Regions from separate parts of the Sorangium sp. So ce375 genome, predicted to be linked through region 1. Evidence: riboswitches for the same ligand, from Rfam matches in the RefSeq annotation. Region 1 holds a riboswitch; each other region holds the start of a gene.
What was found. Region 1 has a riboswitch for cobalamin ahead of WME90_RS20145 (TonB-dependent receptor plug domain-containing protein). Riboswitches for the same ligand answer to the same signal wherever they lie in the genome.
Positions count from the first base shown of each region.

Region 2: linked by a shared signal. The riboswitch ahead of WME90_RS01230 (energy-coupling factor ABC transporter permease) and the one ahead of WME90_RS20145 (TonB-dependent receptor plug domain-containing protein) in region 1 are both predicted to bind cobalamin.
Region 3: linked by a shared signal. The riboswitch ahead of WME90_RS05255 (TonB-dependent receptor domain-containing protein) and the one ahead of WME90_RS20145 (TonB-dependent receptor plug domain-containing protein) in region 1 are both predicted to bind cobalamin.

Region 1 is NZ_CP150335.1:5,422,082-5,432,640, forward strand. It holds gene WME90_RS20130 (ribonucleoside-diphosphate reductase subunit alpha) at 122-2,620, shown strand; gene WME90_RS20135 (ribonucleotide-diphosphate reductase subunit beta) at 2,680-3,636, shown strand; gene WME90_RS20140 (hypothetical protein) at 3,668-4,897, opposite strand; gene WME90_RS20145 (TonB-dependent receptor plug domain-containing protein) at 4,891-6,963, opposite strand; cobalamin riboswitch at 7,122-7,347, opposite strand; gene WME90_RS20150 (alpha/beta hydrolase) at 7,623-8,774, opposite strand; gene WME90_RS20155 (hypothetical protein) at 8,910-9,077, shown strand; gene WME90_RS20160 (hypothetical protein) at 9,138-10,028, opposite strand; gene WME90_RS20165 (hypothetical protein) at 10,039-10,524, opposite strand.
Region 2 is NZ_CP150335.1:310,337-320,895, reverse strand. It holds gene WME90_RS01235 (enoyl-CoA hydratase/isomerase family protein) at 1-766, shown strand, start outside; cobalamin riboswitch at 1,869-2,078, shown strand; gene WME90_RS01230 (energy-coupling factor ABC transporter permease) at 2,177-2,890, shown strand; gene WME90_RS01225 (hypothetical protein) at 2,914-3,246, shown strand; gene WME90_RS01220 (CbiQ family ECF transporter T component) at 3,236-3,985, shown strand; gene WME90_RS01215 (energy-coupling factor ABC transporter ATP-binding protein) at 3,982-4,809, shown strand; gene WME90_RS01210 (CbiX/SirB N-terminal domain-containing protein) at 4,785-5,972, shown strand; gene WME90_RS01205 (TetR family transcriptional regulator) at 6,128-6,829, shown strand; gene WME90_RS01200 (ABC transporter ATP-binding protein) at 6,826-7,563, shown strand; gene WME90_RS01195 (hypothetical protein) at 7,560-8,327, shown strand; gene WME90_RS01190 (hypothetical protein) at 8,324-9,130, shown strand; gene WME90_RS01185 (DUF3209 family protein) at 9,420-9,794, shown strand; gene WME90_RS01180 (FAD-dependent oxidoreductase) at 9,808-10,542, shown strand.
Region 3 is NZ_CP150335.1:1,363,752-1,374,310, forward strand. It holds gene WME90_RS05240 (LysR family transcriptional regulator) at 1-233, shown strand, start outside; gene WME90_RS05245 (hypothetical protein) at 221-715, opposite strand; gene typA (translational GTPase TypA) at 784-2,670, opposite strand; cobalamin riboswitch at 2,958-3,165, shown strand; gene WME90_RS05255 (TonB-dependent receptor domain-containing protein) at 3,407-5,761, shown strand; gene WME90_RS05260 (N-6 DNA methylase) at 5,898-8,768, shown strand; gene WME90_RS05265 (hypothetical protein) at 8,774-9,373, shown strand; gene WME90_RS05270 (hybrid sensor histidine kinase/response regulator) at 9,603-10,559, shown strand, end outside.

The sequences.
Region 1 (10,559 bases):
GTCGGTCCGAGGGCTCCTCCAACGAGCCTGGCGCACGCGTGCGCATCGGCTGGCCTCTTCGCTCTCGCGGCATGGACGCGAGCGGTCCGGGACCGCTCGGAACGAGCACGAGGAGGATGCCATGCTGAACGAACCGTTGGTGAAGAGCAACGGCGCGGCGCCGCTGCGCGCGCTCCACGCGCCCGCCCTGAGGAGCGCCGGCGCGGAGGAGACGCTCCCGCACACGACGATGCGGGTGAAGAAGCGGAGCGGGGCGAGCGAGCCTGTCGATGTCAACAAGATCGTCCGGGCCGTGAGCCGCTCTTGCGCCGGCCTGTCCGACGTGGACGCGCTCCGCGTCGCGACGAAGACCATCAGCGGCCTCTACGACGGCGCGACGACGCGCGAGCTCGATCAGCTCTCGATCCAGACCGCGGCGTCGCTCATCGCGGATGAGCCCCAGTACGCGAAGCTCGCGGCGCGCCTGCTCGCCACGACCATCGACAAGGAGGTCCGCAATCAGGAGATCCACGCCTTCTCGCAGTCCATCGCCGTGGGTCGGCGGCTGGGCCTCATCAACGATCGGCTCCACGCCTTCGTGGCGCAGAACGCCCGCAAGCTGAACGACGCCATCGAACCGGGGCGCGACCACGAGCTCGAGTACTTCGGCCTGCGGACCCTCTACGACCGCTATCTCCTCAAGCACCCCGAGGCGCGCCTCGTCATCGAGACGCCGCAGCAGTTCTTTCTGCGCATCGCGTGCGCGCTGTCCGAGACGGCGGCGCAGGCCATCGAGCTCTACCGGCTCTTCTCGTCGCTCGACTACCTGCCGAGCTCACCCACGATGTTCAACGCCGGGACGAGCCACGAGCAGCTCTCGAGCTGCTTTCTGCTCGACTCGCCGGAGGATCACCTCGAGACCATCTACCAGCGCTACACCGACGTCGCGATGCTCTCGAAGTTCTCGGGCGGCATCGGGCTCGCCTACCACCGGGTGCGGTCGCGCGGCTCGCTCATCGAGAGCACGAACGGGCACTCCAGCGGGATCGTGCCGTGGCTCAAGACGCTCGACGCGTCCGTGGCGGCCGTGAACCAGGGCGGCAAGCGCAAGGGCGCCTGCTGCGTCTACCTCGAGCCGTGGCACGCCGACGTCGAGGAGTTCCTCTCGCTGCGCGACAACACCGGCGACGAGGCCGCGCGCACGCACAACCTGAACCTCGCGAGCTGGGTCCCGGACCTCTTCATGAGGCGGGTCGAGGCCGACGGCGAATGGAGCCTGTTCGACCCGAAGGACGTGCGCGATCTCCCCGATCTCTACGGCGAGGAGTTCGATCGTCGCTACGTCGAGGCCGAGCAGGCGGGCATCGCGAAGAAGACGATGAAGGCCCGCGAGCTCTACGCGCGGATGATGCGCACGCTCGCGCAGACGGGCAACGGCTGGATGACGTTCAAGGACAAGTCGAACCGCGCCTGCAACCAGACGGCGCTGCCGGGACGGGTCGTCCACCTCTCGAACCTCTGCACCGAGATCCTGGAGGTGACCTCGAACGAGGAGGCGGCCGTCTGCAACCTGGGCTCGATCAACCTCGCTCGCCACACGATCGCGCGGGAAGGCTGCGTGGTCGGCTTCGACTTCGAGAAGCTCGCGCGCACGGTGCAGACCGCGGTCCGGCAGCTCGATCGCGTCATCGACCTCAACTACTACCCCATCGCCTCGACGAGGCGATCGAACCTCCGCTGGCGGCCTGTCGGGCTCGGGCTCATGGGCCTGCAAGACGTGTTCTTCCAGATGCGCCTGCCCTTCGACGCCCCGGCCGCGCGGGACCTCTCCAGGCGGATCTCGGAAGAGGTATATTATCACGCGCTCTCGACCTCCGCGGACCTCGCGGCGGAGAAGGGGCGACACCCGGCGTTCGACGAGACGCGCGCCGCGCGCGGAGAGCTCCAGTTCGACGCGTGGGACGCCGTCCCGGAGGACACGGCGCGCTGGGACGCGCTCCGCGCGCGCGTCCAGGCCGAGGGGCTCAGGAACTCGCTGCTCGTCGCCATCGCGCCGACGGCCACCATCGCGTCGATCGCTGGCTGCTACGAGTGCATCGAGCCGCAGGTGTCCAACCTCTTCAAGCGCGAGACGCTCTCGGGGGACTTCCTGCAGATGAACCGCTACCTGGTCGTGGAGCTCAAGCGGCTCGGCGCCTGGAACGACGCGGCGCGCGCCCGGCTCAAGCTCGCGGAGGGCTCGGTCCAGGGCATGGACGAGCTGCCGGAGGAGCTGCGCGCCGTGTACCGGACGGCGTGGGAGATCCCGATGCGCTCGCTCATCGACATGGCCGCGGATCGCGGCGCCTTCATCGATCAGAGCCAGTCGCTGAACCTCTTCGTCGAGAACCCCACCATCGGTCAGCTCTCGAGCATGTACTTCCACGCGTGGAAGAAGGGGCTCAAGACGACCTATTACCTGCGATCGCGCCCCGCGACGCGCATCGCCAAGGCCACGGTGGAGGCGGCGCCCGACCGCGCGCCCGAGGGCGACGCCGGGCCGCGCCGCCAGGGCGGCTGGGTGACCGCGCCGCCGGCGAAGGCGGCCGCGGACGTTGCCTGCGCGCTCGAGAACCCCGAAGCGTGCGAGGCTTGCCAGTGAGCCGCGTCAGCCGCCCCGCGCGCCTCCTGGATCCGGGCCAGTGCCTCACGCTGCGCCCGATGGCCTATCCGGCCTTCTTCGAGATGTACCGCGCCGCCATCAAGAACACGTGGACCGTGGAGGAGGTCGACTTCTCCACGGACGTGGGCGACCTGCGGAGGATGACGGACGCCGAGCGGCACCTCGTGCAGCGCCTCGTCGCGTTCTTCGCCACGGGAGACTCCATCGTGGCGAACAACCTGGTGCTCAACCTGTACAGGCACATCAACGCCCCGGAGGCGCGGATGTACCTGTCTCGGCAGCTCTACGAAGAGGCGCTCCACGTCCAGTTCTATCTGACGCTCCTCGACACGTACATCCCCGATCCGGAGGACCGTCACCGCGCCTTCGCGGCCGTCGAGAACATCCCCTCGATCCGGCAGAAGGCCGATTTCTGCATGAAGTGGCTCGATTCCATCGAATCGCTCGGGCGGCTGGACTCGCGCGCCGAGCGGCGGCGGTTCCTCCTGAACCTCATCTGCTTCGCCGCCTGCGTCGAGGGGCTCTTCTTCTTCGGCGCGTTCGCGTACGTGTACTTCCTGCGCTCGCGCGGCCTGCTCCATGGGCTCGCCGCCGGGACGAGCTGGGTCTTCCGCGACGAGAGCGCGCACATGCGCTTCGCCTTCGAGGTCGTGAACACGGTGCGGCGCGAGGAGCCCGAGCTCTTCGACGCAGGCCTCTCGCGGTCGATCCTCGACATGATGGATGAGGCGATCGCCTGCGAGGCCCGGTTCGCCGAGGATCTCCTCGGCGCCGGCGTGGCGGGCATGTCGGCGCGCGACGTGCGCCGCTACCTCGAGTTCTGCGCCGACCAGCGGCTCGCCACGCTCGGCATGCAGAGGCGCTACGGGGCGAAGAACCCGTTCTCCTTCATGGATCTGCAGGACGTCCAGGAGGTCACGAACTTCTTCGAGCGCCGCGTCTCCGCGTATCAGGTCGGCGTCTCCGGGGAGGTCGTGCTCGACGCCTCGTTCTGACGTCGATCGACGTACCGCCCGCAGGGGCCGATCAGAGCCCGCCGATCCCTCGCGGCGGGAGCCCGATCTCGGTGTCGACGGTCGCGTCCTCCAGCGGCTCGAGCGCGCCGTTCGCGGTCACCTTCCAGCGCCGAAGCTTGTTCTTCTCCGCGTCGCTCAGCAGGCACACGTCGCCGCAGCCGGGCGAGCAATGCACGCCGCCGAAGGCGTACGATTGGGTCGCCTCGGCGAGCGGCGTGACCTCGCCCGTGGCGATGCTCACGGAGAAGGCGCGGTCCCCGGCGGCCGCGCCGCCCGCGAAGGCCGTCGCGAGGAGGACGTCCTCGGAGGCGAAGTCGAGCGAGGGCTGGACCGCGGCGCCGAGCGCCGTGCCCACGCCGAGCCGCTTGAGCTCCTCCGGCGGCGACGTGCGCGCGTCGAAGATCACGATATCGCTCGTCGCCGGATCGTACTCCATCGTTTCAGCGTTGAAGCGGCTCGAGCAGGCGACGGCCAGCCGCTCTCCCGAGGGCGACACGGCGACACGGCCGCAGCCGTAGAGCCCCTGGAGGTCGACCGTCCACGCGACGGCGCTCTCCTTCGGCGAGACGCCCACGAGGCGCCCTTCACCCACGGTCGAGAGGTCCGCGGCGAGCCGGCCGAGCGCCACGACCACGTCGTCGCCGACGCGCGCCATCCCCGACGGGCGCGGCAGGAGCCCCTCTTCTTCCTCCGGCAGGGCGATGCGCCCCGCGATCGAGTAGTCCTTCATGTCGACGATCAGGAGATCGCCGCCCTCGTCGAACGGCTCCGCACCCGGGCTCGGATTGCTCCCGTAGCGCGACACGAGCGCGCGGTCCGCGCCCACCTCGATGTAGTCCTGAGGGTTCGACTCGAACCCCTGCCCGACCGGGAGCTGCGCGAGGACCTCGGCGGTCTCGAGATCCATCCAGGTGATCACGTTCGTGCCGAACCGATCGAGCAGGACGACGCGGCCGGACGCCGGCGCAGCCCCCGGGACGTCCACGTCGCCGGACAGCGCGAGGCTGAGCCCCGGCTTCGCCGCGCCGCTCGACACGAAGGAGGGAGACAGGGTGGTCCCGTCGAGCTCCGACACCACGATGTTCGTCGACTCGTAGTCGCTCGTCACGATGACGACGCCGCTCTCACACGCGCCCGGACCATCGCCGGGGACGCCGCCCGTCGACGGCGGCGGCGAATCCACGTTGCACCCGAGGAGCGGAATCGAGATCGCGATCGCAAATAGACTGACCTTCACCATGTTGACTCCAGTGTGAAAAACACGCTCCGTCCTGGGAGCGGAAACCCGACGGCATCCGTACGCCGCGCGTCCAGCAGGTCCGCGACGCGACCCCTCACCGCGAGGTGCCCGCCGAGCCACATCGCCTCCGCGTCGACGTCGACGGTCGCCTGCTCCGCGATCACGCCGAGGCCGGCGGGGTCGGCGTACCGGCTCGACTGGTACACGGCCCGGAGCTCGCCGGACGCGCCCGAGAGCACGGCGCCGTCCGGGCGCTTCCACTCGGCGTGCAGGCGCGGCGCGACGACGAGGCGCGATCGGAACGGGAGGACGTCGTTCCTGATCGTCCGCCCGGGCGTCGTGTCCCGCGGATCGAGCGCCGTCGCGGCGATCTCCGCGCGGAGGAACGGGGTCACCTCGACCCCGGCCAGGAGCTCCGCGCCCACGACGCGGGCGCGGCCGACGTTGTACGGGGTCACGTACCCCTGGCCGGAGCGCGCGTACGCGACGAGCCCGGACACCGCGCTCCCGAACGCGAACACGTCGATGAAGGCGCCGCGCACAACGGCGCCGCGCCCCGTCTGCGCCCGGATCCCGGCCTCGATCGTCGCGCCGGACTCCGGCTCGAGCTCCACGTTGCCGTGGACGACGCCCGAGACGCCGTACACCTCGCCGAGCGTCGGGACGCGAACGTAGCGGCCCACGGTCGCGAGGAACCGGAGCCGGTCGCTCCCCGCCTCCACGCCGAGGCGGCCGGTCGGGACCAGCACGTCGCAGGCGCGCTCCCGGTCCGCGCCGGTGGCGTGGCACTCTCCGCTCGCGAGGGCGTGCAGCGCGAGCCCCTCGCCGAGGCGCGCCTCCGCGCTGACGGCGCCGCGCGCGAACGAGCGCCGCGCGCGCGCGAGCGGGACATCGTCCGGCGCGCGCGAGATGCCCTCGCGCGCGACCGAGACCACGGGCCGCACCCGGAGGCGGTCGGCGAAGGCGAGCGTCGCCCCGAGCGTCTGCTCGAGGCGGCGGCCCGCGAGGCGGAGCTCCGGCGTGAGGAGCGCGAGCTCGAAGAGGGGATCGTGCACCTCCGAGCGCGCGTCGATGAACGAGGTGCGCGCCTCGAGCGTGTGCTGCGCCTCGCCGCCGAAGGGCACCCGCGCCACGACGGACGCGAGCGCGCGCCGCGACTCCCCCCGCGCCCTCCGGGACGGCAGGAGCGCGAGCCTCGGCATGCCCTGCTCGCGATCGGTGCCGTTCGCGATCACGTCGACGCTCGCGCCGCCCCCGAGCTCGACGCGCGCGAGCGCCCAGGCGTCGATCGTGCGCACGTCGGCGTTCTGCCGGCGCTCCAGGGTGTCGTCGCTCGCGTCGAAGAGCGTCCCGCGATCGTTGGCGAACGCGTAGCGGTTCTCGGCGGCCTCCGCGCTCACCCCGACGATCGCGCTCACCGGGCCCGCGCTGGCGCCGGCGAACGCCCACCCGCGCCGCGCGCCGAACGAGCCCGCCATCGCGCCCACGCCGGCCGTCGTCCGGGAAGGCCGCCGCGGCTCGAAGAAGATCGCGCCGCCAGGGCCGAGGCGGTCGGCCTCGACGGGCGCGTTGCCGCGGTAGATCTCGACGCGCTCGATGAGCCAGAGGGGCACGAGCGAGAGATCCGCCGTCCCCACGACGTCGTCGTTCAGGCGAACGCCGGCGAGGTACACCGGCGTCTGCGTGGCGGTCGCTCCCCGGAGGGCGGCGGTCGCCGGCCCGCCGAAGCCGCCCGTCTCGGTCACGTGGACGCCCGGCTGCGTGCGGAGCACGTCCGCCGCCCCGAGCCCCGCGCCGGTGAGGCGATCGCGGCTCAGCACCGACCCCGCGACGGACCTGTCCTTGGGCGGCGCGGGCGCGCGCACGCGGTCCCCCTCGACGCGCACCTCCAGCGGCGGAGCGGCAGCGCGATCGCCTGCCTGCGCTCCTTCCGGTTCCGGCCCGCGCAGCTCGTCGGCGCGGGCGGCCCGCAGGCCTGCCACGGCGCAGCCGACCGCGAGCGCGAGCCCGCACGCCGCGCCGGCGCTCCGGCGGCCATGCGACCGACGATCAGAGGAATCCACCATTCACACGCCGCCTGCCCGCGTCGACCCAGCGCTGCTCCGGGTGAGCTGAGAGCCGAAGCGAGGGGGCTGCGTGACGGCTGCGGCACCGCGCGCGAGCGAGGTGGTCCAGAGCCTGCGCGCCTTCCCCTCGAAGGCTCAGGTCAGCGCGCGCCAGACCACCGGCGCGCGCACCTTCGGCAGGTCTTCGGGCTCACGGGCGCTGCGGCCGTCGCCGGCCGCTCTCCTACTGATCACCGCTTCCCAGGCCGCTCGGGTGCGTCCCAGTGCTTGTTGGTGATGGTCGTTCCCGTTCACCGCTGCGGGGGCAGCCCCGGATTCTCACCGGGTTCCCTTTTCAGCTCGCCAGGTGTTGGCCGGACGAGCACCGATGGCGGGGCGACACGTTGCACCCGTCACGCAGGATGTCAACGCAGAAGCGAGAGCCCAGCGCGCTCCGTCCCCGGGCCCACCAGCGACGCACACCCGAGACAGAACCGGAATTCGCTTGACAGTCGTGTACGCGCGTGCCGTGGGTCACTCGAAACTGATTTTCCTTATTAGAAGCAGGCCGCCCGCGACGTGACGTCCAGCGCCCGATGATCCAAGCCCGCGCGGCGGCGACGGCCGCTTCCACGTCTTCGCCAGGGGACGCGGACTGGGAGACCCGAGCGCGCCCGCCGTCAGCGCTGCTCGTCGCGGGGGCGGAGCTGGAGGTCGAGGAACCGCGCGATCACCTCGTGCGCGAGCGGCAGGTTCCCCACCTGGCAGTGGCTCGCCGCGTGGTCGGCGGCCGTGAAGATGCGGGCCGTCACCGACCGCGCGCCCGTGAGCGCCTCCATCTGCTGCGTGAGCTGGTGGAGGGGCACGATGTGGTCGGCGGTTCCGGCCAGGAGGAGCACGTCCTGCCGCACGCGCGGCGAGGCCGCGCGGGTGTTCATGGCGCGCAGCCAGCGCACGAAGTCCGCCGGCGTCCGCGAGCCGCTGATGTGCTGCCCGTGCGCAAGGGCCCACGCCACCTCCGGGCCCGCGCTCGCCAGCGATGCGAGCGTCGCGTTCACGGCGTCGTCGTCCCCGGCGTCGCTCTTCTCGGCGAGGGCGCGGGCCAGCGCCGGGGGCATGCGGGCGGCGAAGCAGTCGTAGAAGTCGAAGAGGATGTTCCAGGCGACAACGCGCTCGATCCTCGGCTCGTGGGCCGCCGCGCGGATCCCCAGGCAGCCGCCCAGCGAGAGCCCGATCAGGCTCGCGCGCTCGATGGAGAGGTGGTCGAGCACCGCCGCCACCGGCTCCTCCCAGGCCGGACTCATGGTGAGGCCGTGCCGGCGCAGCGCCGCGCCCTGGCCCGGCCCCTCGAACATGACCACGTCGAAGCCCTGGGCCGCGAGATCCGGCCCCCAGAAGAAGAACTCCTCCATGTAGGAGTCGAAGCCGCCGTGGAGCACGATCGTGTCCCGCGCCGGCCCGCGCGCGGCGAAGCGCACGGCGGGGAGGACCCCGCCCCGGAACGGGACGTCGCGCCGCTCCAGCGGCAGCGCCGCGGCCACGCGATCGAAGTGCTCCCGATAGGCGTCGTAGCAGCGACCCTTCTCCGGATCGCCGAAGGGCAAGTAGAACTCCGCCGCGCGGAAGTAGCTCGAGGCGTGGAGGTGCCGGCCCTCCGCCGCGGTGCGCTCGGCGAGCGTGCGCATCGCGCGGCTGAAGTCGGCCGCGGAGCTCACCTCCCCGGCGAGCTTCGTGACCTCCGCCTCCTCCATCACCGGGAGCCAGCGGTTGAGCTGGTAGTTGAGCGCCACGTCGCGGTGAAAGGACCGGTAACCGATCGGGTAGTCGACCAACTTCGCCTCCGTGCGCCGCAGGGGACCCGCGGGCGGCGCCAGCGGTCGGAGTCAGACACCTGTTTGAGTCTCGGGCAACCAAATCAAACAACTGTTTCAATCGACGGCGGTGTGCTACGATCCGGGACGGAGCCCATGGCCAAGGGTACGAAGGACGCGCAGCTGGACGCCGCGGAGCTGCTCTTCGCGGATCACGGCAGGGGCGGCACGACGGTGCGGATGATCGCCGCCCGAGCGCAGGCCCACGTCGCGGCGGACGCGGATCACGTAAGGTTCGACCGGCTTTCCTGGCAGGATTTCTGACCCGCGGTACGCGGAAGCAGGGTGCCGGCGCCGGCCTGCAGCGCGGCCCGCGCCCGCCCGTCAGATCTCCCCGTAGGCCCGCGAGATCACCCGCCGAGCCACGGATTGGATGCCGGTGTGCTCGAAGTAATTGGTGGCGAGATCGATCGCCGCGGCGAGGCAATCGAGCTTGCCGCCGACCGCGCCGAGGTGTCCGCTGATCCGCTCGAGCGCGCCCTGCCGCTCGATGCCCCTCTTCGCGATGAACCCGGCGATCGCCGTTTGCGACGCGCCGAGGCTCTCCTTCATGATCTCGCGCTTGGCATCGACGCTCCCGCCCGGCAGGTATCCGAGGAGGCGCGCAAAGCGGCTCTGCTGGCCGAGCTGCTCATTCGTCGCGCTCGAAACGGAGTCCAGCACCCGCGAGAGGAAGTCGGGGCCGAGCGGTATCATGCCGTCGCACACGATCCAGGCGGCGAGGCGCATCGCGTCGTCCTTCTCGTAGCTGGCGAGCGAGGCGGCAAAGTCGCCGATGCTGTCGCCCGGCAGCCCGTTGATCGAGCAGAACGCCGCGAGCTCGGCGACGAGCTTCACGCCCGCGTCGATGGCCTGGGTGGTGTCGGCCTTGGGCGTGATCTTCGACAGGAAGGAGAAGAACTCCGACGCATCGCCGATCTTGCGTGCGATCGTCGCCACGCCGGCGAGGCCGCCCGTGTCGTCGACCAGCCGGAAGATGCGGACCGCGCGCTGGTACCCCTGCTCCGAGCCCGCGTAGAGGGCGATCGCGCGCTCGCCGACCTGCTGGATGAGGCCCTGGTCCTCCTCGCCGGTGACGAGCTTGATCATCTCCTCGAAGCTCGTGACGTTCTGCCACTCGCCCGGCACGATGTAGTCGAGCGCCCCCAGCAGCCGCGTGGTCATATTCGACTTCGGGAGGCCTTCGAGGATGGAGTGAATCGATTCGCGCGTCATGGGGGGCCTTTCAGAGGCTCGCGAGACCATTCAGGTCAAATCGCTTCAGCCACGCTTTGCGCGCCTCGGGGTCCAGGGTCTGGGATGACACCTTTACCTGATAACGATCCTTGACGAGGAGCGCGGATTGGTTCTTCCCGACGGTCACGACCGGCATGCCGGCGAGGTGATCCGTAGCGTTCGCGAACTTGGCGACGGCCTGGGGATCGCCCGCCGTGTCGGAGATGGATAGGACGGCCACGTCGCCGCCGTCCTTCCGCAGCTTGGCCTCCGCGTAGCCAGGCTTCTCCGCGGTGAAGACGCGGCTCATCCCCTCGGTCCCCTCCGAGGGGAAGAGCGCATTGAACGCGGATCCTGGCTTGATGTCGGAGGCGGCGCTCACGGCAGGCGCGGGTGCCTTGGTCGCCGCCTCGTCCCAGCGCGAGGGAGGCTCCTTCTTGCAGGCGACCAGCGAGAGGGCGACGGCGAAGAGAAGGGACGGCGTTCTCGTGTTCATTGTGCCTCCGGTCCGGTGCCGGCGCTGCGTGCACC
Region 2 (10,559 bases), 5.1 Mb from region 1:
CGAGCGCGCGGGTCACGTCGCCACCGTGACCATCCAGCGGCCCGACAAACTCAACGCCCTGAACCCCACCGTCCTCGGGGAGCTCACCGCGGCCTTCCGCGATCTCCTCGCGCCCGGCGAGGGCAACGAGGTCCGCGCAGCGGTGCTGACCGGCGCGGGCAAGGCGTTCGTCGCCGGCGCCGATATCGCGGAGATGGCGACGATGAACAGCACCGCCGCGAAGCGGTTCGCCGACGCGGGCCACCGCCTCGCCGAGCTCATCGAGACTGCCCCCTTCCCCGTAATCGCCGCCGTCAACGGCTTCGCGCTGGGCGGCGGCTGCGAGCTCGCCCTCGCCTGCGACTTCATCTATGCCGCGGAAGGCGCAAAATTCGGCCAGCCCGAGGTGAACCTGGGCGTCATCCCGGGCTTCGGCGGGACCCAGCGGCTGCTGCGGCGGGTCGGGCCGGGGCGCGCACGCGAGCTCGTCTATTCAGGAGATATGATCACCGCCGAGCAAGCACTGTCGTTCGGGCTCGTCAACGCGGTGTTCCCGGCGGCCGAGCTCCTCGCGCGCGCCCGCGAGACCGCCCTCAAGATCGCCTCGCGCGGCCCGCTCGCCGTCGCCGCCGCCAAGCGCGTGCTCCTGCGCGGCGAGAGCCTCGACCTCGCCGCCGCCAACGAGCTGGAAGCCCAGGCCTTCGCCGCGCTCTTCGGCAGCGAAGATCAACAGCTCGGAATGAAAGCGTTCCTGGCGAAATCGCAAGCCACGTTCACGGGTAAGTGAAGGCTCGGAAAGCTCGAACTGCGCGCCAGAAGACAAAAAAATACCGCGCGTCACGCTGGAGGGGGGCCCAGAATGACCGCGGCATGAAACCGCGCCGGAGTCTTGAACGTCCGCCACGGTGCTAAGAAGGACCGCATGCGCGCCGCGCTGGGGGGACCGCGCCGGTGCGCATGCGGTAGTCAGATTGTGGCATCCGCAGGCACGTTGTCGATAACAAAGTGCAACGCCTGCACGCCGAGCGAGCAGCCCGATCCCGGCGCGAAGGTAGCCAACCGACTGCGCGACCCACACACCCCTGATCTGCGCGAATTCACGTTCGGGCCGGGCATACCCCTCCACCGGAGACAGCCCCCGGCGCAGCGTTCTTTTCGCATCCTGAGACGAGAGAACAAGAAATCCCCCGCCTCTTCAATAACAGACGCCAGGGCGCGGCGAGCCCGTGCACGTAGCACCTGCTCCCGAGTAAAGAGCCAGGACGAACAAAGCACGCTGGGGCAGAAGCGCAGCGGTGCCCGTGTTCCTGCCTACGAGATCCCCCCGTGCGACGCAGCCCGAGAGAGGCAGCGGCGCCCGCGCAGCGACAAAGTAAACTGGTTTTATCTTAGGGGGACATAAAATCGAGACGCGTGCTCGACGAATCGAGATCTGGTGCGTCTGGGGCAATTTCTCGGCCTCGATCACCGCAGGACAGGCCGAGATCGCTCGCCGTCGCGCCTCTGTCTGCTCGACGGGGGCGCTCCAATAGGCGTGCGGCCCGCCTCCGCAGCGGTGGCCCCGGTGCGCGTTCAGCGCCCCGAGGCCGGGTGGGCAGCGGCGCAGACACGGCTGCCGCACCGACGTCGCGGACGAGGGGGCTCGCGACCGACCGCGGCGGGTTGAGCCGCACGAGGCGGAAGCTCACGCGCCCGGGTTCGCCCGGCCTTCATCGCGGGTTCACGTGGCCGCCAGCGCTCGCGTCACCAGGACGCGCGGATCGAGCGCGCGCTCGATGGTGAGGCCGCCTGATACGACATGCCACATGCAGCGCCAGGCGAGCACATCCTCCGCGACCACCGCAGGACGTCCTTGACGCCGGGCGCGAAACGGGATTACCGAGACCGGCCTGACAATCCATCCCTCGGGTGCCCTCCGGGGCATAAAAGGGAAGCCGGTGCGAAACCGGCGCGGTACCGCCACCGTGAGTGGGGAGCTGCCTCCGAAGACCACTGGGCCTCATTGGAAGAGGCCTGGGAAGGTGGACGCGCAGCGCTGGGAGCTCGAACAGCTCCCTGAACCCATGAGCCGGGAGACCTACCCGAGCCACCCACGAGGTGCAGCTTGCGCACGTCTTCGTGGCGTTCGGGTGCGGACTTCACCCGGAGCGCCGAAATCGGTCTTCACGGCCGCATTGTGTCGATCGCCGCCGTGTCCTTGGGGACGCTCCTTGCGCCCCGGCCCGCGGCCGCGATGCACCTCGCGGAAGGCGTCCTGCCGCTCGGCTGGTGCGCGGTCTGGAACGCGCTCGCCCTGCCCTTCGTGGCGATCGCCCTCCACCTGCTCCGGCGCCGCACCCAGCGGGACGCCTTCTATAAGCCGTTCGTCGGCCTCGTCGCCGCCGCCGTCTTCGCGATCTCGTGCATGCCCGTGCCGGTGCCGACCGCGGGGACCTGCTCCCACCCGTGCGGCACCGGGCTCGCGGCGGTGCTCATCGGCCCCTGGATGACCGTCCTCGTCACCTTGGTGGCGCTCCTTATCCAGGCCCTCTTCCTCGCGCACGGCGGCCTCACCACGCTCGGCGCCGACGTCGCGTCGATGGGCATCGCGGGCGCATTCAGCGGATACTTCGTCTTCCACCTCGCGCGTCGCTGCGGCGCGAACCTCTGGGTCGCAGGGTTCCTGGCGGGCGTGACGTCGGACTGGGCCACGTACGCCACAACGGCGCTCGCGCTCGCGCTGGGGCTCTCGGGCGAGGGGTCGGTGACGTCCATGTTCACGGGCGTCGCCCTCGCCTTCGTCCCCACCCAGCTGCCGCTCGGCCTGCTCGAGGGCGTCATGACCGCGGGGGCGCTCGCCTTCCTGCGCTCACGGCGGCCCGACATCCTGGACCGGCTCCAGGTCGTCCCGCTCGCCGCGGAGGCGTCGTGATGCGGCGGCCCGGACAGCGCCCGATGTCAGCGCTGCTCGCGCGGCGCGCGCGCGAGGGGGCGCTCTGGCTCGCCGCCGCGCTCCCCCTCGCCGCTTCCCTCTGGCTCACCGCCTGCCGCAACGCGTCCTGGGACGGCGTCGACGAGGCCGTGGTCCGCCGCGTCGCCGAGGACGCGGGGCGCCACGACACGGGGCCGCTGTTCGCGGGCCTGGAGGGCGACCTCCTGCTCTTCGCGTTCCTCTGGGCGGGGCTCATCGCCGGGTTCACCCTCGGCTATTTCTCGCGCGTGCTCTTCGTCGAGCGCGCCGGCGCGCCCGCGGGCAAGGCCGGCGGCGAAGGCCTCCGTGCGGACTGATCCCCCCGCGCGGCTCCGCGACGTGGACGCCCGCCTCCGGCTCGGGGCCGCCGTGGCGGCGTGCTGCGTCGCCGCGGGCGCGCGCTCGCCCGTCACGCCGGCCGCGCTGCTCGTCCTCGCGTGCGCGGCCCTCCGCCTCCAGGGCACGCCGGCGCGCGCCGTCGTCCGCGCCGCCGCGCCCGCCGCGTGGATCGGAGCGGTCGCGGCGGCGCTCGCGCTGGCGCTCACGCCGGGGGCGCCGCTCTTCCCCGGCGCGCCGTTCCCGGTCGGCGCGATCACGTCCGAGGGGGCCCACCGCGCCGTGGCCCTCGGCGCGCGCGTCCTCGCGGCGGCCGCGGTGCTCCGGTGGCTCGCCGGCGCCGCGGCGCCGGCCGAGATCGACGCGGCGCTCGCCGGGCTCGGCGTCCCCGCGGCCCTCGTCGAGCTGCTCGCGCTGACGCGGCGCTTCGCCGGCGTGCTCCAGCGCGCCGTCGACAGCGCGTGGTGCGCCGCCGCGCTCCGCGGCGGGTTCGCCCGGCCCGGCGCCGCCGCGCGCTCGGCCGGCGCCGTCGCGGGCGTCGTGGCGCTCCGGACGCTGGAGCGCTCCGAGGGCGCCGCCATCGCGATGCAGCTCCGCGGCTACAAGGGGAAGCTGCCCGTCGCCGACCGGAGGACGAGCGCGCCCGCCGCGAACCTGGCGTTCGCCGCCGCCGCCCTCGCGGGCCTCGGCCTCAGCGTCGCCGCGGGACGGGCGGTATGATCGCGATCGCGCTGCGCGCCCCCCTGCTCGGCTACCGCGGCGGCGAGCCCGTGCTGCGCGACGTGCGCCTCGACGTCGCCGAGGGCGAGTCCGTGGCGGTGCTCGGCGGAAACGGCGCCGGCAAGACAGCGCTGCTCCGGACGCTCGTCGGGCTCCTCCCGGCGCCCGGCGGCGGCGTCGAGATCGCGGGCCGCCGCGTGGGCTCGCCGTCGGACGCGGTGGCCGCGGGCGCCGCGCTCGTGCTCCAGGACCCGGACGACCAGCTGCTCGGCGCGACGCTCCTCGACGACGTCCTGTTCGGCCCGAGGAACCTCGGCCTGCCCGCGCCCGAGGCGCGGCGCCGCGCCGAGGCGGCGCTCGCCGCCGTGCAGATCGCGCACCTGGCCGATCGGGCCATCGAGGCGCTGAGCTTCGGCGAGCGCAAGCGCGCGTGCATCGCCGGGATGCTGGCGATGCGGCCGCGGGTGCTGCTGCTCGACGAGCCGACCGCGGGGCTCGACCCGGAGGGCGAGCTCGCCCTGTGCGAGACGCTGCGCGCCCTCTCCGAGCAGCAGGGGACGACGCTTGTCACCGCGACGCACGCGGTGGATCTCGTGCCGCTCTTCGCCACGCGCGCGGTCCTGCTCGGCGACGGTCGGGTCCTCGCGGACGGGCCGCCGCGGGAGGTGTTCGCAGAGGGGGAGCTCCTCGCGCGGGCGCGGGTGCGGCGGCCGTGGGTCGCGGAGCTCTGGACCCGGATGAGCCATGCGCCGCCGCGGGGCGGCGCGGGCCTCCCGCTCACCCTGGAGGAGGCGCTCGCGTGCATGACGACGGTCTGCTGCTGATCGGCCACGGCAGCCGCGACGCCGCGTCGAACGCCGAGTTCGAGGCGCTCGTGGCCGACTACGCCGCGGCGCGGCCCGGGGTCGCCGTGCAGCACGGCTACATCGAGCTCGCGACGCCGCACCTCGCCGACGCGCTCGCCGCGCTCGCGGCGCGCGTGTCCCGGGTGGCGGTCGTGCCGCTCTTCCTGTTCGCGGCGGGGCACGTGAAGAACGACATCCCGCTCGCGCTCGAGCGGGCGCGGGCCGCGCACCCGGGCGTGCGCTTCTCGGCGGCGCGGCCCCTCGGCGTGCACCCGGCGCTCGCCGAGCTCGCGTTCCAGCGCGCCGCGACCGCGCTGCCGGACGACCCGGCGGCGCGGGCCCGGTCGGCGCTCGTCGTGGTGGGGCGCGGGGCGAGCGATCCCGACGCGAACGGCGACTTCTGCAAGACGGCGCGCCTCATCGGCGAGGGCCGCGGGCTCCAGCTCGTCGAGCCGACGTTCATCGGCATCACCCGGCCCTCGGTCGAGGAGACGCTGGAGCGGGTCGCTCGGCACCGGCCCGAGCGGGTCGTGGTCGTCCCCTACTTCCTCTTCGCCGGGCGGCTCATGACGAAGCTCGCCGAGCAGGTCGATCGCTTCTCGTCGACGTACCCGTGGATCCGGGCGTCGCTCGCGCCGCACCTCGGCCGGTCGAGCGCGCTCTTGGAGCTGATCGACGAGCGCGCGCGCCAGGCGTTCGCGGGCGAGGCGCCCCTCCCCTGCGACACGTGCATGTACCGCACCGCCCTGCCGGGGCTCGCGCGGGAGGTCGGCGGGCTCAAGGCGATGCTCTACAGCGTGCGCCACACGCTGACGCACACGCAGGCGTCGAACCACCCGCACGCCCACCGATCGCTGCGCAAGCACGTGCTCGTCTGCGGCAACGCCGACTGCGTGGACCGCGGCAGCCTGGCGCTGCTCGAGTCGGTGCGCCGCCTCGTGAAGCAGGCCGGCCAGCAGCAGCAGATCCGCGTGACGAGGACGTCGTGCATGGGGCGCTGCGGCGAGGGGCCGACGGTCGCCGTCTACCCCGACGGGGTGTGGTACCGCGGCGTCCGCGAGGAGGACGCGAAGGACCTCGTCGAAGAGCACCTGCTCGGCGACCGGCTTGTGGCCCGGCTCGTCGACGACATCATGCAATGAGGCGCGGCGCCCGGCGCCGCCATCGAGCGTGAATCGCCGACGCGCGGAGTCTCCATGGCAGCCCGCGCCCCCCTCGGCCCTCGTGGTCCCCGCCCACGTCCCGCGCCAGGGCTGCCCGAGTTGACTCATTTGTCCAAATGAGTCATATAAGTTCTGTGCCCGTTCGCCGCCCCGACAGGCCCCGCGACCCTGCGCGGCGCACCAGGATCCTCGACGCCGCCAGGCGCCACTTCGTCGAGCGCGGCTTCAAGGGCACCAACCTCGACGCCGTGGCCGCCGAGGCCGGCTGCGCAAAGGGCGCCCTCTACCTCGAGTTCGCCGACAAGGAGTCCCTCCTGCGCGAGGTGGTAGAGCGAGCGTTCGCCACGATCCGCGCGCGCTTCGCCGCCGAGGTGCTCGGCCTGCAATCCCCGCTCGATCGCCTCGTCGCGACCCTCCGCTTCGCCTACCGCCAGCAGGCGGCAGAGCCGCTCTTCGGCAAGCTCCTCCGCGAGGATCCCGACCTCCGCGCGCTCCGCCTGCTCGACGACGCCGCGAGCGCCGCCGCCGCGGAGGCGCAGATCGCCCAGATCAACGGCTGGGTCGACGAGGGCATCGCGCGCGGCGAGATCCGGCCCGACGTCGATCGCGACGCGATCCCCTTCGTCCTCGGCGTGCTGCGCTTCGCGCCCCAGCACCTCGGGCTGATCACGTCGTTCAGCGCCTTCGCCGGCGAGCGCACGCTCGACGCGATCGCCGACATCTTTCGCGCCGGCCTGGCCGCGCGGCCCGCGGCGACCTCCACGGAGACGACCCCCGCGACGACGATTCCCACGGAGCAGCGCGCGACCGCGTCGCGCGCGAGGAGCAAGCGATGAACCAGGCGATCGAGGTGAACGCGCTCGGCAAGCGCTTCGCGAAGGTCACGGCCGTCGACGGCGTGAGCTTCAGCGTCGAGGCCGGCGAGATCTTCGGCTTCATGGGGCACAACGGCGCCGGCAAGACCACGACGCTGCGTATGCTCCTCGGCCTGACCCGGCCGACCGCGGGCACCGCGCGCGTGCTCGGGCGCGACGTCGTCCACGAGACGCTCGAGGTCCGGCGGAACGCGGGTTACCTGCCCGCGTCGTACTCGCTGCCCCCCGACATGACTGCGCGCGGCTTCCTCCACTACATCGCCGCGATGTTCGCGCTGCCCCGCGACGTCGCGGCCGCGCGCGCCGACGCCCTCCTGCGCCGCTTCGGGCTCGAGCGCGAGGCGGACCGCCCCCTGCGCGGCTTCTCCACCGGCATGGCCCAGAAGGTCGGCATCGCCCAGGCGCTGATCAACGAGCCCGCGGTGCTCCTGCTCGACGAGCCGACCTCGGGCCTCGATCCCCTCGGCCGCCACGAGCTCCTCGAGGTGCTCCGCGCGCTCGCGCGCGAGCGCGGCGTCACCATCGTGTTCTCGTCGCACATCCTCTCCGACGTCGAGGCCCTCTGCCGGCGCGTCGCGGTGATGCACCGCTCGCGCCTCGTCGCCTGCGACGAGGTCGAGCGCCTCAAGGACGCGCACGGGGCGCGCACCATGGACGATCTCTACCTCGCGCTCGTGCGCAGGGAGGCCGCGTGATCCGCCTCCTCTGGCTCGACTACCTCACGACGCTCCGCGAGCGGAAGACCTGGCTCTGCGTCGCGATGCTCGTCTACGCCCTGGTCGCCATCCCCGTCGTGCTCGCGCGACCGCCCGATCACGTGCGCGCCGCGATCGCCGCGTGGTTCGGCGACGCCGCGCCGTTCCAGGTCTTCATGTACGTGTGGATCGACCTGACGATGAACAAGGTGATCGCGTTCATCCCCGTGGTGCTCGCCAGCGGCGTCGTGCTCCGCGAGCGCGACACCGGCGTGCTGCCGCTCCTCGCCAGCAAGCCCGTCTCGATCCCTCGTTATTTCGTGCTCCGCGCGCTCAGCGCGTGCGCGGTGATGGTGACCCTGCACGTCGCGACCCAGCTCGCCGGCGCCGCCTACTTCACGGCGCGCGTCCCCGGCTTCCGCCCCGGCCCCTTCCTCGGCGCGATGTCGCTCCACGCCTTCGCGGCGCTCTTCGCGACCGCGCTCTGCGCCGCGATCGCCGCGTGGGTGAGGCACCGCGGCGCCTCGGCGCTGATCGGGTTCGCCACGCTCGGGGGCCTCGTGGGCCTCTCGCTCATCGGCTTCTACCAGCCCGCCTGGCGGAGCCTCACCCTCGCGAACCCGATCACCCTCGGCGCCCTCGGCCTCGGGAGCCTCGACCACCTCGGCCCCGCCGTGCTCGGCCCCCCGATGCTCGCGCTCACCGCCCTCACCGCCCTCACCATCGCGGTGGGCGCCGCGGGCGTCCGGAGGATGGAAGCATGACCTCGACGACCGCCCCCGCCGCGGGCTCGCTCCGCGGCTACTTCGCGCTCGAGGCGCGCCACGCCCCGCGCCGCACGTCGCTCGTCGCGGCGGTCGTCGGCGTGCTCGTGGTGCTCGGCAGCCACGCGCTGATCGTGCGGCTGCCGGCGCAGGTCATCCGCTTCCTCGAGCAGGCCTTCGCGATCGAGGGGATGGCCGCCGTGCTCCTCGTCAACGATCTCCTCGCCGCCTATTTCGTCGCGTACTTCGTCGCCCTGACGGGCCTCGTCGACGCGACGGTCACGGCGCGAGAGGAGCATCGCCTCGAGCTCCTGCTCGCCAAGCCGATCCGCGCCCGCGTCTTCCTCGCCGCGCGCACGGCGCCCTCGCTGCTCGCCGGGGCCGGGGCGGGCGTGGTGGTCGCAGCCTCCACCGCGCTCGCCGTCGCGCCGTACATCGGCGCGAGCGACATGATCAGCGCGGCGGGCGCGCTCGGCGCCGGCCTCTTCCTCGTCGCGCTCTCCGTCGCGCTGCTCTCGGCGCTCCTGCCGCTCCTGGTGCGGATGCGAGACGGCTTCCACGCGCTCCTCGTCGCGTCGGGCGCGTGGATCGCGCCGCTGATGCCCACCGCAGCGTTCATCTACCGGCCCGACGCGTTCGAGGCGCACGAGGGGCTCAAGGAGGCGACGGTGCTCGCGTCGCTGCTCTGGAGCGACGCCACCTCGGCCTGGCTCGGCCCGGTCGCGCTGGGGATCGCTATCCCGCTCGCCGTGATCGCCATCGGCGCCTCAGGCGTGCTCCTCGAGCGCACCGACGCGCTCTGAGCCCGAACGCCGCGCCCTCCGGCGGCACGGCGCGGGGGGCCCACCTGGCATGGCCAGGGCGCTCGTCGACCAGCGCTGTCCGGACGTCGCTGCGCCAGGGCCGCGCTGTGCAGGGGGCCTGAGGACCGTGACCGCGAGGCCGAACGGGTCGCCCCTCGACGACGTGCGCCGCGGGGATCGGGCGCGCCTCGCCCGCTCTCACGCGGTGGCGCGCGCGTCACTTCTCCCCGCCTTCGTCTTTCCGCCCTCTCCCCTAGCTGGTACGAGGGCCCGATAGAAGGGAATCGATATGGCCTGTCACGAGATCGCCGCGCTCCGCCTTGGGCTCATGAACATCCTGGGCATCGATGATCCCGCCGAGCGCACGCACGAGCTCGCCGAGCTCGGCGCTGCAGCCGCCGAGCCAGGACCGGTCTCGGCGATGCTGCGCGCCGGTGACCTGAAGAACCTCTCGCGCCTCTTCGAGGGGTCGCTCGCGGGGCTCCAGGAGAAGGTCGCCAAGACGCCCGCGGGCGATCCGAAGCTTCCTTATCTGCGCTCGCTCCTCATCCTCACGAAGCAGGTCGAGCTCGACCTGCGCGCCCAGGTCGACGGGCTCGGCCGGCTCTACCGGGAGCTCGAGGAGATGCACGACTTCGTGCACGAGATCTACCCGGCCGAGTGAGCGGAGCAGACCGATGGCCCAGGCCAACCCGAAGATCAGGATCGCCCACGCGGAGCCGCTCGGCGACGCCGCCCGGCTGCTCCGCCTCGAGCGCGTCGACGGCGCGGAGCTCGGCTTCGCCGGCGGGCAGTACCTGATCATCAACACCGGCGTCACCCTGCCCGGCGGCAAGCTCGCGAAGCGCGCCTATTCGCTGCTCTCCAGCGACGCCGAGCAGCGCGCCGTCGAGATCGCGGTGAAGCGCGTCGGCGCCGGGCCGGGGTCGAACGTGCTCAACGACATCGCCGTCGGCGCCGAGCTCGAGTGGAGCGGCCCCTGGGGCAAGCTGCGGCTCCCGCCGGGCTTCTCCGGCCGCGCGCTCGTGATCGCCACCGACACCGGCATCACCGCCGCGCTCGGCATCGCGCGGAGCGCGGCCGCCGCCGGCGCGGCGCAGCTCGATCTGCTCTGGCTCGTCGAGCCCGGCGAGACCTTCGCCTCCGAGCCGTTCGTCCGAGAGCGCCTCCCCGCCGCCGTCCGCCTCGCCGTCGCCCGCGACCTCCCCCCGGTCGGCCACCCCGAGCGGCCCGCGCGCGCGTGCGCCCTCGTGGACGGGCAGCTCGCGGCCGGCCCCTACGACGCCGCGCTCTGCGCGGGCGACGGCGCCGTCATCTACCCGCTCCGCGACCGGCTCGCGTCGCTCGGCGCGCCGGAGGGCAGCGTGCTCCTGGAGAGCTTCTTCAACAATCCCCTGAAGAAGTCCTTGTAATCGTTCAGGATCCCGCG
Region 3 (10,559 bases), 4.1 Mb from region 1:
GCCTGCCCCGCTACCTGGGCGACGCGACCGCCGGCCTCCGCCTGCTCTCGCCGCCCTCGCCGCCGCCAGCGCGCAAGCTGTGGCTGGGGGTGCACCGCGATACGCGCGGGGTGCCGCGCGTGAAGGCGCTCGTCGCGTTCGTCGCCGACGCCCTCGGGCCGCTCCGGAGCGCCCTCGACCCCGGCGCGCGGCCGCGCGCGTCAGGCGACGGGCGCCCCCGCTACCGGCCTTGATCGAGCAGACACGCGCTGAGCTCCTCGTACTGAGGATCGCACGTCTGCGGCAGGAAATCGGTCGTGCACTCCGGATCACGCCCGCTCAGGCAATCGAAGAGCGACGCGATCGACGGCGCGAGGAACGAGCAGGGGATCTGGTCCACCGAGGCGATGGTCTCGCCGGCGCAGTCGAAGAAAGGAGCGGTCAGCGCGTTGCAGGGGCGCTGCTCGGAGAGCAGGTCGGCGCAGCGCGCGCGACACCGGAGCTCCGGGCACGTGACGCCGTCGAAGAGCGAGCAGAACTGATCACACGAGGCCCTCTGCTCGTCGCGCGAGGGCCCGCCGGAGCTCGACGACTGCGGCCCTCCGGTCGCGCCGGCGTCCCCGGTACTTTCGGAGCCCCCGGGGAGCCCGTCGACGACGACCGCCCCGCCGCAAGCGCTCGCCCCCGCGAGCGCGACGAACGAAGCCAGGAGAGCCGAACGCAGCGCCGTTCTCATCCGGGGATCCTATACCGCGGCGGGCAGGGCAGGGGCGCGCGTCGCACGTCCCGCGCGCCCCGCGCCGCTCACTCCACCGCCTGCGATTGCTCGATCGCGTCCTCGCGGCGCTCCCGGCGGTTGCACGCGAGCACCTTCTTGCGGACGCGCACCGCCTCGGGCGTGACCTCGACGAGCTCGTCGCCGTCGATCCACTCCATCGCCGTCTCGATCGTGAGGAGCCGCGGGCTGGCCAGGAGGACGTTCTCGTCCTTGCCGTGGTTGCGCACGTTCGACAGCTTCTTCTCCTTGATCACGTTGACGTCGGTGTCGTTCGGCCGGTTGTGCTCGCCGATGATCATCCCCTCGTAGACCTCGACGCCGGGGACGATGAAGAACATGCCGCGCGGCTGGAGGTGGTGCAGCGCGTACGGGGTCGCCACGCCGACGCGATCGGCGACGATGGCGCCGGTCGGGCGGCGCATCATCGGGCCGCCCCAGGGCGCCCAGCCGTCGAACATCGTGTTGAGCAGGCCCGTCCCGCGCGTCGCCGTCAGGAACTCGCCGCGGAAGCCGATGAGCCCGCGCGACGGCACCCGGAACTCGAGGCGGGCGCGGCCGAAGCCGGGGTTCGTCATCTTCACCATCCGGCCGCGCCTGCTGCTGAGGCGCTCGGTCACGATGCCGACGTAGGTGTCCGGCACGTCCACGACGACGAGCTCGAGCGGCTCCATCACCTCGCCGTCGATCTCGCGCGTCACCACCTCGGGGTTCGAGAGCTGCATCTCGTACCCCTCGCGCCGCATCGTCTCGACAAGGATGGCGAGCTGGAGCTCGCCGCGGCCGAGCACCACGAACGTGTCGGGCACATCGGTCGGCTCCACCCGGATCGCGAGGTTCTTCATCGCCTCGCGCTCGAGCCGCTCCTTCAGATGACGGCTCGTCAGGAACTTCGACTGCTTGCACTTGCCGGCGAAGGTCGACGTGTTCACGCCGATCTTCATCTTGATCGTGGGCTCCTCGACCACGATGCGCGGCAGCGCCTCGGGGTGTGCCGGATCCGTGATCGTGTCGCCGATCGTGACCGCGTCGAGCCCGGCGATCGCGATCACCTCGCCCGCGACGGCGCTCTCGACCGCGACGCGCTTCAGCCCCTCGTAGGCGTAGAGCATCTTCACGTAGCCGCGCGACTGGCCGCCCTCGGCGAGGAGCGCGACGTCGGCGCCGGACCGGGCGGTGCCGCGGACCACGCGGCCGACCGCGAGCCGGCCCACGTACTCGTCGTGCGTCGTGTTGCAGACGATGACCTGGAGCGGACCGTCGGGGTCGCCGGAGGGGCCGGGGACCCGATCGAGGATGGTCTCGAAGAGCGGCTCGAGGTCCTTCGCCTCGTGCTCGAGCTCGCGCTTCGCCTGGCCGAACTTCGCGATCGCGTAGAGCGTCGAGAAGTCCATCTGCGCGTCGCTCGCCTCGAGGTCGCAGAAGAGGTCGAACACCTCGGAGAGCACCTCGTGGGCGCGCGCGTCGCTCCGGTCGATCTTGTTGATGACCACGATGACCGGGAAGCCGCGCTGGAGGCACTTCGAGAGCACGAAGCGCGTCTGCGGCAGCGGGCCCTCGGCGGCGTCGACGAGGAGCAGCGCCCCGTCGGCCATCATGAGCGTGCGCTCGACCTCGCCGCCGAAGTCGGAGTGGCCGGGCGTGTCGACGATGTTGATCTTGACCCCGCGGTACCGGATGCTCGTGTTCTTCGCGAGGATCGTGATGCCGCGCTCCCGCTCGAGGTCGTTCGAGTCCATGACCCGCTCGGCCACGACCTCGTTCTCTCGGAAGGCGCCCGACTGGCGGAGCATGTGGTCGACGAGTGTCGTCTTCCCGTGGTCGACGTGGGCGACGATGGCGATATTGCGGAGATCGTTACGGGGCATATACGGCGGCGGCCGTGTAGCACGCGACTCACGGAGGAGCGAGCCCATCCTACTAGAGCCCGAACGTTCGGCCTGCACCGCAGCCGCGCGGGGAGGCGCTCGGTGCCGCCGCACGAAGAGGGCGCGCTCGGTGGAGGGCGCGAGGCGCGTGCAGGTGCGGCGCTCGGGTGGAGAGCGCGAGGCGTGCGCGTGGCGCGGGCGAGCGCGTGGCGCGGGCGAGCGCGGGCGTAGGGAGCGCGCGGCGCGCCGAGCGGGCGTAGGGAGCGCGGGGAGCGCGCGGCGTGCCGAGCGGGCGAGGTGAGCGGTGGCGATTGACAGCCGGAAGCGCACCGCAATAGGGTGCGCGCCGTGCTGGTGCCCGGGCGCTCGCCTGGGCTGAAGAGGGAACCCGGTGAAATTCCGGGGCTGCCCCGCAGCGGTAAGCGAGAACGACCTCCACTACAAGCACTGGCCCTCCGAGGGCCGGGAAGCGGTGGACAGTAGGGAGCCGGCAACGCCGGAGCGCTCGCAAGCCCGAAGACCTGCCAGCGCCCGGCGACGGGAGACATCCGGCGCCGGTTCGACCTGGGAGCCTCGAGGGAGGCGGTGAGGTCCGAGCCGGTGCAGCTCTGTCTCCTCTGCGCACGTCCCGGATACCGAACCGCCCCCGCGTCGCCTTCCGGTCGCCCGCGGGGGCGAGAGGTCGGTCCAGCGCACCGTGCGATGGCCAGCCATTTCGTCCTCGCGGAGCTCGACGCGAGCGGCCCGAAGCCGCTCCGCGCGATTGCGGCGAAGGAGGACACGAATGCTGCGCGAGACGGTCACGACGAGCCGAGGGCACCGCCAACCATTTCATCTGCTTGCCGCGCTCTCCATGGTGCTGGCGGTCGCGCGGCCCGCGCACGCCGAGGGAGACACCCCCGAGGCTCCCTCGGCCGCGCCGGAGGCCGCCGCTGCAGCGCCCACCGGTGAGGGCGCGCCGCGCGTCGCCGCAGCGACGGAGGGCAGCGCGGGCGCGCCCGCAGCGACGGAGGGCAGCGCGGGCGCGCCCGCAGCGACGGAGGGCAGCGCTGTCGCCGCGCCGGAGGGCAGCGCGGTCAGCGCCGCAGCGCCGGAGGGCAGCGCGGGCGCGCCGGCGGACGGCGGCGCGATCGACGTCACGATCCAGGCGGAGAAGCCGGGCAGCGAGGCCGCGTCGCGCGTCTCCGTCGGACGCCGGGAGCTCGAGCTCAGGCCGAGGCTCCGGCCGGGCGACATCCTCGAGTCGGTCCCCGGGCTCTTCGCCGTGCAGCACGCCGGCGGCGGCAAGGCGAACCAGTACTTCCTCCGCGGATTCGACGCGGATCACGGGACCGACGTCGCCTTCTTCGTCGACGGCGTGCCCGTCAACATGGTCAGCCACGGCCACGGTCACGGCTTCACCGATCTCTATTTCATGATCCCGGAGATCGTGACAGGGCTCGACGGCTACAAGGGGCCTTATTACGCGAGCATCGGCGATTTCGGCACGGCGGGCGCCGTCAACCTGCGCTTCGCCGAGAAGCTCGAGGAGAGCTACGCGCAGGTCAGCCTGGGGCAGTACGGCATCCAGCGCGGCCTCGTGATCGCGTCGCCGGATCTCGGCGACACGTGGCGCGCGGTGGCCGCGGCCGAGATCTACCGGAACGACGGGCCGTTCCTGAGCCCGGAGCGGCTCAAGCGCTTCAACGTGTACCTGCGGGCGACGCACGACATCGGCGACACGGGGAAGGTCCAGATGACATGGATGTCGTACGGATCGACCTGGCACGGCTCCGGTCAGATCCCTGCGCGCGCCGTGTGCGGCGAGGGCGAGCAGGGCGGCCTGAACCCGCCGCCCTCCGCGTTCGGACAGCCGTGCATCGACCATTTCGGCGCCGTGGATCCGACCGAGGGCGGGGCGACCGCGCGGCACATGGCGTCTGTCGCCTACTCGACGGCGTGGCGGGACACCGACCTGAGCGCGATGGCCTACCTCGTCCGCTATCGATTCACGCTGTACTCGAACTTCACGTTCTTCAGCGAGGATCCCGTCCACGGCGATGGGATCGAGCAGAACGACGACCGCACCGTCGGGGGCGCCGATCTCCGGTTCCGCAAGCAGTACGAGATCGGCGGGGCGAGGTTCACGACCTCGCTCGGCGCGCAGATCCGCGCGGACGCCGTCGACAAGTCCCTCCACCACGACGAGGCGCGCGAGCGGATCGAGGAGAAGAGCAGGACCCACGTCGACGAGAGCCAGATCGGCGTCTATGTCGAGCAGGACGCCCGGCTCCGGCGCTGGCTCCGCGTCGTGCTCGGGGCGCGCGGGCAGTGGATCGACGTCAACGTCGATGACCCGGGCGAGGACCTCGCGGCGACGGGGAACAAGGCGAGCGGCGCCCGGGGGCAGATGCAGCTGCTCCCGAAGGTCTCGGCGATCGTGTCGCCCGTCGAGGGGCTCGATCTCTTCGCCCACTTCGGGCGGGGCTTCCACTCGAACGACGCGCAGGGCGCGGTGCTGGGCGGGGGGGCGGCGACGCTGATCACGCCCGCGACGGGCTACGAGGTCGGCGCGCGGGTCGCGCCCTTGCGCGGCCTGTCGCTGAACGCGGCCGGGTTCCTGCTCGACCTGGACTCGGAGCTGGTCTGGAGCGGCGACGCGGGCGAGACCGAGGCGTCGGGGCAGACGCGGCGCTACGGGATCGAGATCGGCGGGCGCTACCGGATCGGGAGCTGGCTCTTCGCGGACGTCGACGCGACCTTCACCCGCGCGCGCTTCCGCGAGAACGCCGGCAACGCGAGCGCGGTCGCCCTCGCGCCGACCCGGACGCTGACCGCAGGCGTCGGCGTGCGCCCGACGTTCGGCGCGTTCACGCCGTTCGCGGCGCTGCGCGTCAAGGCGATCGGCGCGCGGCCCGCGACCGAGGACGAGTCGCTCACGGCGGAGGGGTTCACCGTCGTCGACGCCAATGCCGGTCTGCGGTGGAAGAACGTCGAGGCGGCGGTGGACGTCCAGAACCTCTTCAACACGACGTGGCGCGAGGTCCAGTTCGCGAGCGAGTCGCGGCTGCCGTACGAGCCGGCCGCGGTCACCGGGATCCACTACTCGCCGGGGTGGCCGTTCACGGCGATCGGGCGGGCGACGCTGTACTGGGAGTAGACGGCAAGGCCGGGCTGGAGACCGCGGGGAAGACGCGCGACCGCGGCGTGCGCGACCGAGCGGAGAGACGTCGTTCGCGGTGTGGCAGGAGGCAGGCTCGCGACCCGCGGCGTGCGCGTGTATTGTTCGCGCAGCCATGCCGACGCCCCGCGACGTCTTGCTGCAGCTCTCCCGGGCTGACCTCGCTGCCCTGGCCGACCGCTTCGGGGTGGACCTGCTCGACCGGCGGAAGAAGGCGGCGATCATCGACGCGATGCTCTCGGCGCCGGGGCTGCAGCTCCACGAGCTGCTGCGCGCTTTGCGCATAGATGAGCTAAAAGAGCTATGCCGCGCGCTCGGTCTCGACGCTCGCGCGCGCGACAAGGCCATGCTCGTCGAGCGCCTGCTCGAGGATCGCTCGTCTGAGAGCGCGGCGCGCGGTGCCGCGGGGACAGGGGAGGCTACAGGCGTCAGGCTCGGCCCGGAGAGCGGAGCTCGTGAAGATCGGGTGACGAAAGAGCGCATTGTGAGCTGCCTCCTCGAGGCTGTGAAGCTTCTTCGTCACACGCCGGGGCCGAGCGGTCAGCATCGGACGACCATCGCCGTCCTTCTCCTTCTGAAACGTCTGAACGATGCGGAGCCCTCCGTATACGACATTTCCGTGCCGGCTCGGGCGCGATGGGCACAGATCGATGCGATCGACCCGATGCTTGTCGATCATGCGCTGAACCTGGCCTGTGAGGCGCTCGAGAAGCACAACGCCGCCCTCGATGGCCTGCTCTCCTCGGTTGATTTCACAGACGAGCGACGCTTCGGGGGCGTCGCAGAGCGCGCTCCTCTCATGTACGCGCTCGTCCGTATCTTCTCGGAGCTGCCGCTCCGTGACGAGGATCTGGCCACTCCTGATACCCTAGGGATCGCCTTCATGCTGTTTCTCGAGGAGATGGCCATCCGAGAAGGCAAGCGCGGCGGTGAGTCCCACCCCACGATCGCGGTCGCCGAACTGATGGCGGAGCTTCTCGAGCCCTCCGAGGGGATGCGTATCCATGATCCGGCGTGCGGCTCCGGCACCTTGCTGGTTGCGTGCGCGACATACGTCAAGCGTCATGGCGGAGACAGACGCGGCATCTATCTCGATGGTCAGGAGAAGAGCGTCGAGGCCTGGACGCTCGCCAGGATCAACATGCTCTTGAACGGCCTGCCGGGCGCGCGGATTGAAAAGGGCGACACGCTCCGCGACCCGCGCTGCACGATGAACGGCCATCTCGTGCTCTACGATCGCGCCCTCTGCACTCCACCGTTCGGTCTCACATGGTGGGGGCTTGAGGCGGCGGAGCGCGATCCCCATGGTCGTTTTCGATACGGCGTGCCTCCCAGGAACCGCAGTGAATTTGCGTTCTTGCAGCACATGTTCACCACTCTCCGCCGCTCCGGTCGGATGGCGATGCTGGCACCTGAAGGCGTGCTGTTTCGCGGAGGAATCGAAGGGGAAATCCGCAAGAGAATGCTTCAGGACGATCTGTTCGACGCCGTTATCGGGCTCCCGGCCAACCTGCTCCCAGCGACGAGGAGTCCCGCCGCGCTCCTTGTACTGAGCCGCGACAGGCCGGTGTCGAGGAAGCGAAAGGTGCTCTTCATCGATGCGTCACGAGGGTTCCAGGAGGAGCGCAGGCGGAACCGGCTCGGCCCCGAGGACGTGACGAAGATCGCGACGACCTTCCGCTCGGCCACCGATGTCCCCGGGTATGCGCGCCTCGTCGACGTTGACGAGATTGCGACGAACGGGTTCAGCCTGGCAGTCCGTCGGTACGTGGATAGCGGCGCACCGCCGATCGACGAAGCCCCCGCGCAGACGTGGCGGCGCGTCGAGCTCAAGAACTACCGGAGTATCGCTGAGGCGAGCATCGAGCTCGCCCCCTTCACGGTGCTCGTCGGTCCGAACGGCAGCGGCAAGTCCAATTTCGCCGATGCGATCGTGTTCGCGCGCGACGTCGCGACGGACGCCGCGACCGCGATCGAGAGGCGCGGGGGCGTCACCGGCATCATGCGCTGGCGACCGGAGGAGGACGAGCGGACCGAGGTGGTCGTCGATATCCGCGCCGCGACGTCGCGCTCGGCGCTGGAGACGGATTACCTGCGTCATCGGTTCACGATCCGCGCGAAGGCCGACGGAGGGTGGGCGTTCCGTAGCGAGACCATCGAACTCTTCGCCCGAGGCGCCCCGATGCTCTGGATCGAGCGGACACCCGAGGGGCTGGAGCTGGAGGTGGAGACCGAGCCGGGACGGCGTGTGGTCCCGAGCGGGAGCGCTCCCAGGCTCAGTGAGACCGCGAGCGCCATGGTGTTCGCGCGCCAGCTGGCCGACGTCGCCGGGGTCGCAGCGCTGCGGAGCGTCACGCGGATCCGGCTCAACGCCGAGGTGATGCGCCAGCCGCAGGTTGCATCGGAGACCACACGCCTGGACGAATCGGGGGGTAATATTGCCGTTGCGCTCCGGAGCCTCGGCGCCGACGGGCAGGCGCGCGTCCTCGCCGCCATACAGCGGATCGTCCCGGGGCTCGTGCGGATCGCCGTGGAGGCGTTCGATCGATTCCTGCTCCTCAAGTTCGAGCAGCGCCAGCCCGGAGGACACGTGGCGCGGTTCTCGGCGAGCGAGATGTCGGAGGGCGCCCTGCGTGCGCTCGGTATCCTGGTTGCGGCCCAGCAGATGACCGCAGATGAGCTCTTGATCATCGAGGAGCCCGAGGTCGCGATCCACGTCGGAGCCGCCCAGCTACTCTTCGACGTGCTCAAGGAAGCGTCGACCAGGGGTTCCCTGCTGATCACCACGCACAGCGCCGATCTGCTAGATGCGGCGCGCGAGGAGGAGATCCTGGTGTGCTCGTACCGTGACGGCGTGACGCAGCTAGGTCCGCTGTCGTCGGCGCAGCGCGAGGTCGTTCGACAAGGCCTATTCTCCGTCGCCGAGCTGATGCGCTCCGAGCCGTTGCGGATTGAGGGGGAAGAACCCGCGAGCGTCCAGCTCTGAGCCCGATGAGACGGCTCGTCTGCATTGTCGAGGGCAAGGGCGAGGTCGCGGCCATCCCGAACCTCTGTATGCGGATCCTCCGCCAGTATCTCGGAGATATTGCGTGGATTGTCGATCAGGATCCGATCCGACAACCTCGTGGCAAGCTGGTGGACGGGACGCGCAAGAGCCCGCTGCGCCTCTGTCACGCCGATGGCGTGCGTCGCGCCGTCCTGCTCGCGCGGCAGACCCGGAAGGCGGACGCAGTGCTCGTCCTGTGCGATGCGGACGACGATTGCCCCGCGACGTGGGGCCCCGACGCAGCGCGCGTGGTCAAAGGGCTCATGCCTGGCGATGCCGTCATGGCTGTTTGTGAGTACGAGACGTGGCTGCTCCTCAACTTCTCCGAGGATGCCCTACAGCGGGCCGGAGCCCCCAGGCCAGAGAGCAAGCGCGGCGCCAAGGAGGTGCTCAAACGGCTCGTCCCGGGCTACCTGCCGACGACGCACCAGCTGAGCGAGACACGGAGGATCGACGTTCCCCTCGTCCGTAAGCGATCAGACAGCCTCGATAAGCTCGTCCGGGCACTGGCGACGATTTCGGGCATGCCTCTTCCGGATCGCTGAGCGGCCTCGTCGCCGCAGGCGAGGGCGGGAATGACGGACGTGGAGGCGGCCGCAGCGCCCGACTCGTGCGCCGAGGGCGAGCCCCCGCTGGGCGGGCGCACGTGGCCATTGCTGTGCTCGCCACTCGCTGCTGGGGCCGCCGCGATGACCGCTCGCGGACGCGGAGAGCAGGGCGAGAACGGAGCATCACGCCGTGGCAAACGTGGTACCATGTTGTAGGCTGTGCCGCATGGATCCGACGGGGCTCGGCGCCGACGTACTCTTCCGCATGCTGGTCGAAGGCGTGAGGGACTATGCCATCTTCATGCTGGACCCCGAGGGCCGGGTGACCACGTGGAACGCCGGCGCGCAGCAGATCAAAGGATACTCCGCACAAGAGGTGATCGGCTCGCACTTCTCGCGCTTCTATCCGGCCGAGGCGATCGCGCGCAGCTGGCCACAGACAGAGCTCGCCGAAGCACGGCGCCTAGGTCGCTTCGAAGACGAAGGCTGGCGCGTGCGCAAAGACGGCTCGATGTTCTGGGCGAACGTCATCATCACGGCCATCCACGGCCCCGACGGCGAGCTGCGCGGCTTCTCCAAGATCACGCGCGACCTGACCGAGCGCAAGCGCCAGGAAGAGCTGCTGCGGGAGAGTGAGGAGCGCTTCCGCCTGCTGGTCGACGGCGTGAAGGATTACGCCATCTGCATGCTGGACCCCGAGGGCCGCGTGGCCACGTGGAACGCCGGCGCGGAGCAGATCAAAGGGTACTCCGCGCAAGAGGTGATCGGCACGCACTTCTCGCGCTTCCATCCGGCCGAGGCGATCGAGCGCGGCTTGCCAGAGACGGCGCTCGCCCGCGCGCGGCGCGAAGGCCACTTCGAGGACGAAGGCTGGCGCGTGCGCAAGGACGGATCGAGGTTCTGGGCGAGCGTCGTCATCACACCCATCCACGGCCCGAGCGGCGAGCTGCGCGGCTTCTCCAAGATCACGCGCGACCTGACCGAGCGCAAGCGCCTGGAGCAGATGGAGTCGAACGCGCGCCAGATGGAGGAGTTCGTGGCGATGCTGGCGCACGAGCTGCGCAATCCGCTGGCGCCGCTCTCCAACGCGACCAGCGTCCTCAAGCTGGAAGGAAAGGACAACGCCCAGATCGTCTGGGCGGCCGGCCTGATGGAACGGCAAGTCGACCAGCTCGTGCGGCTC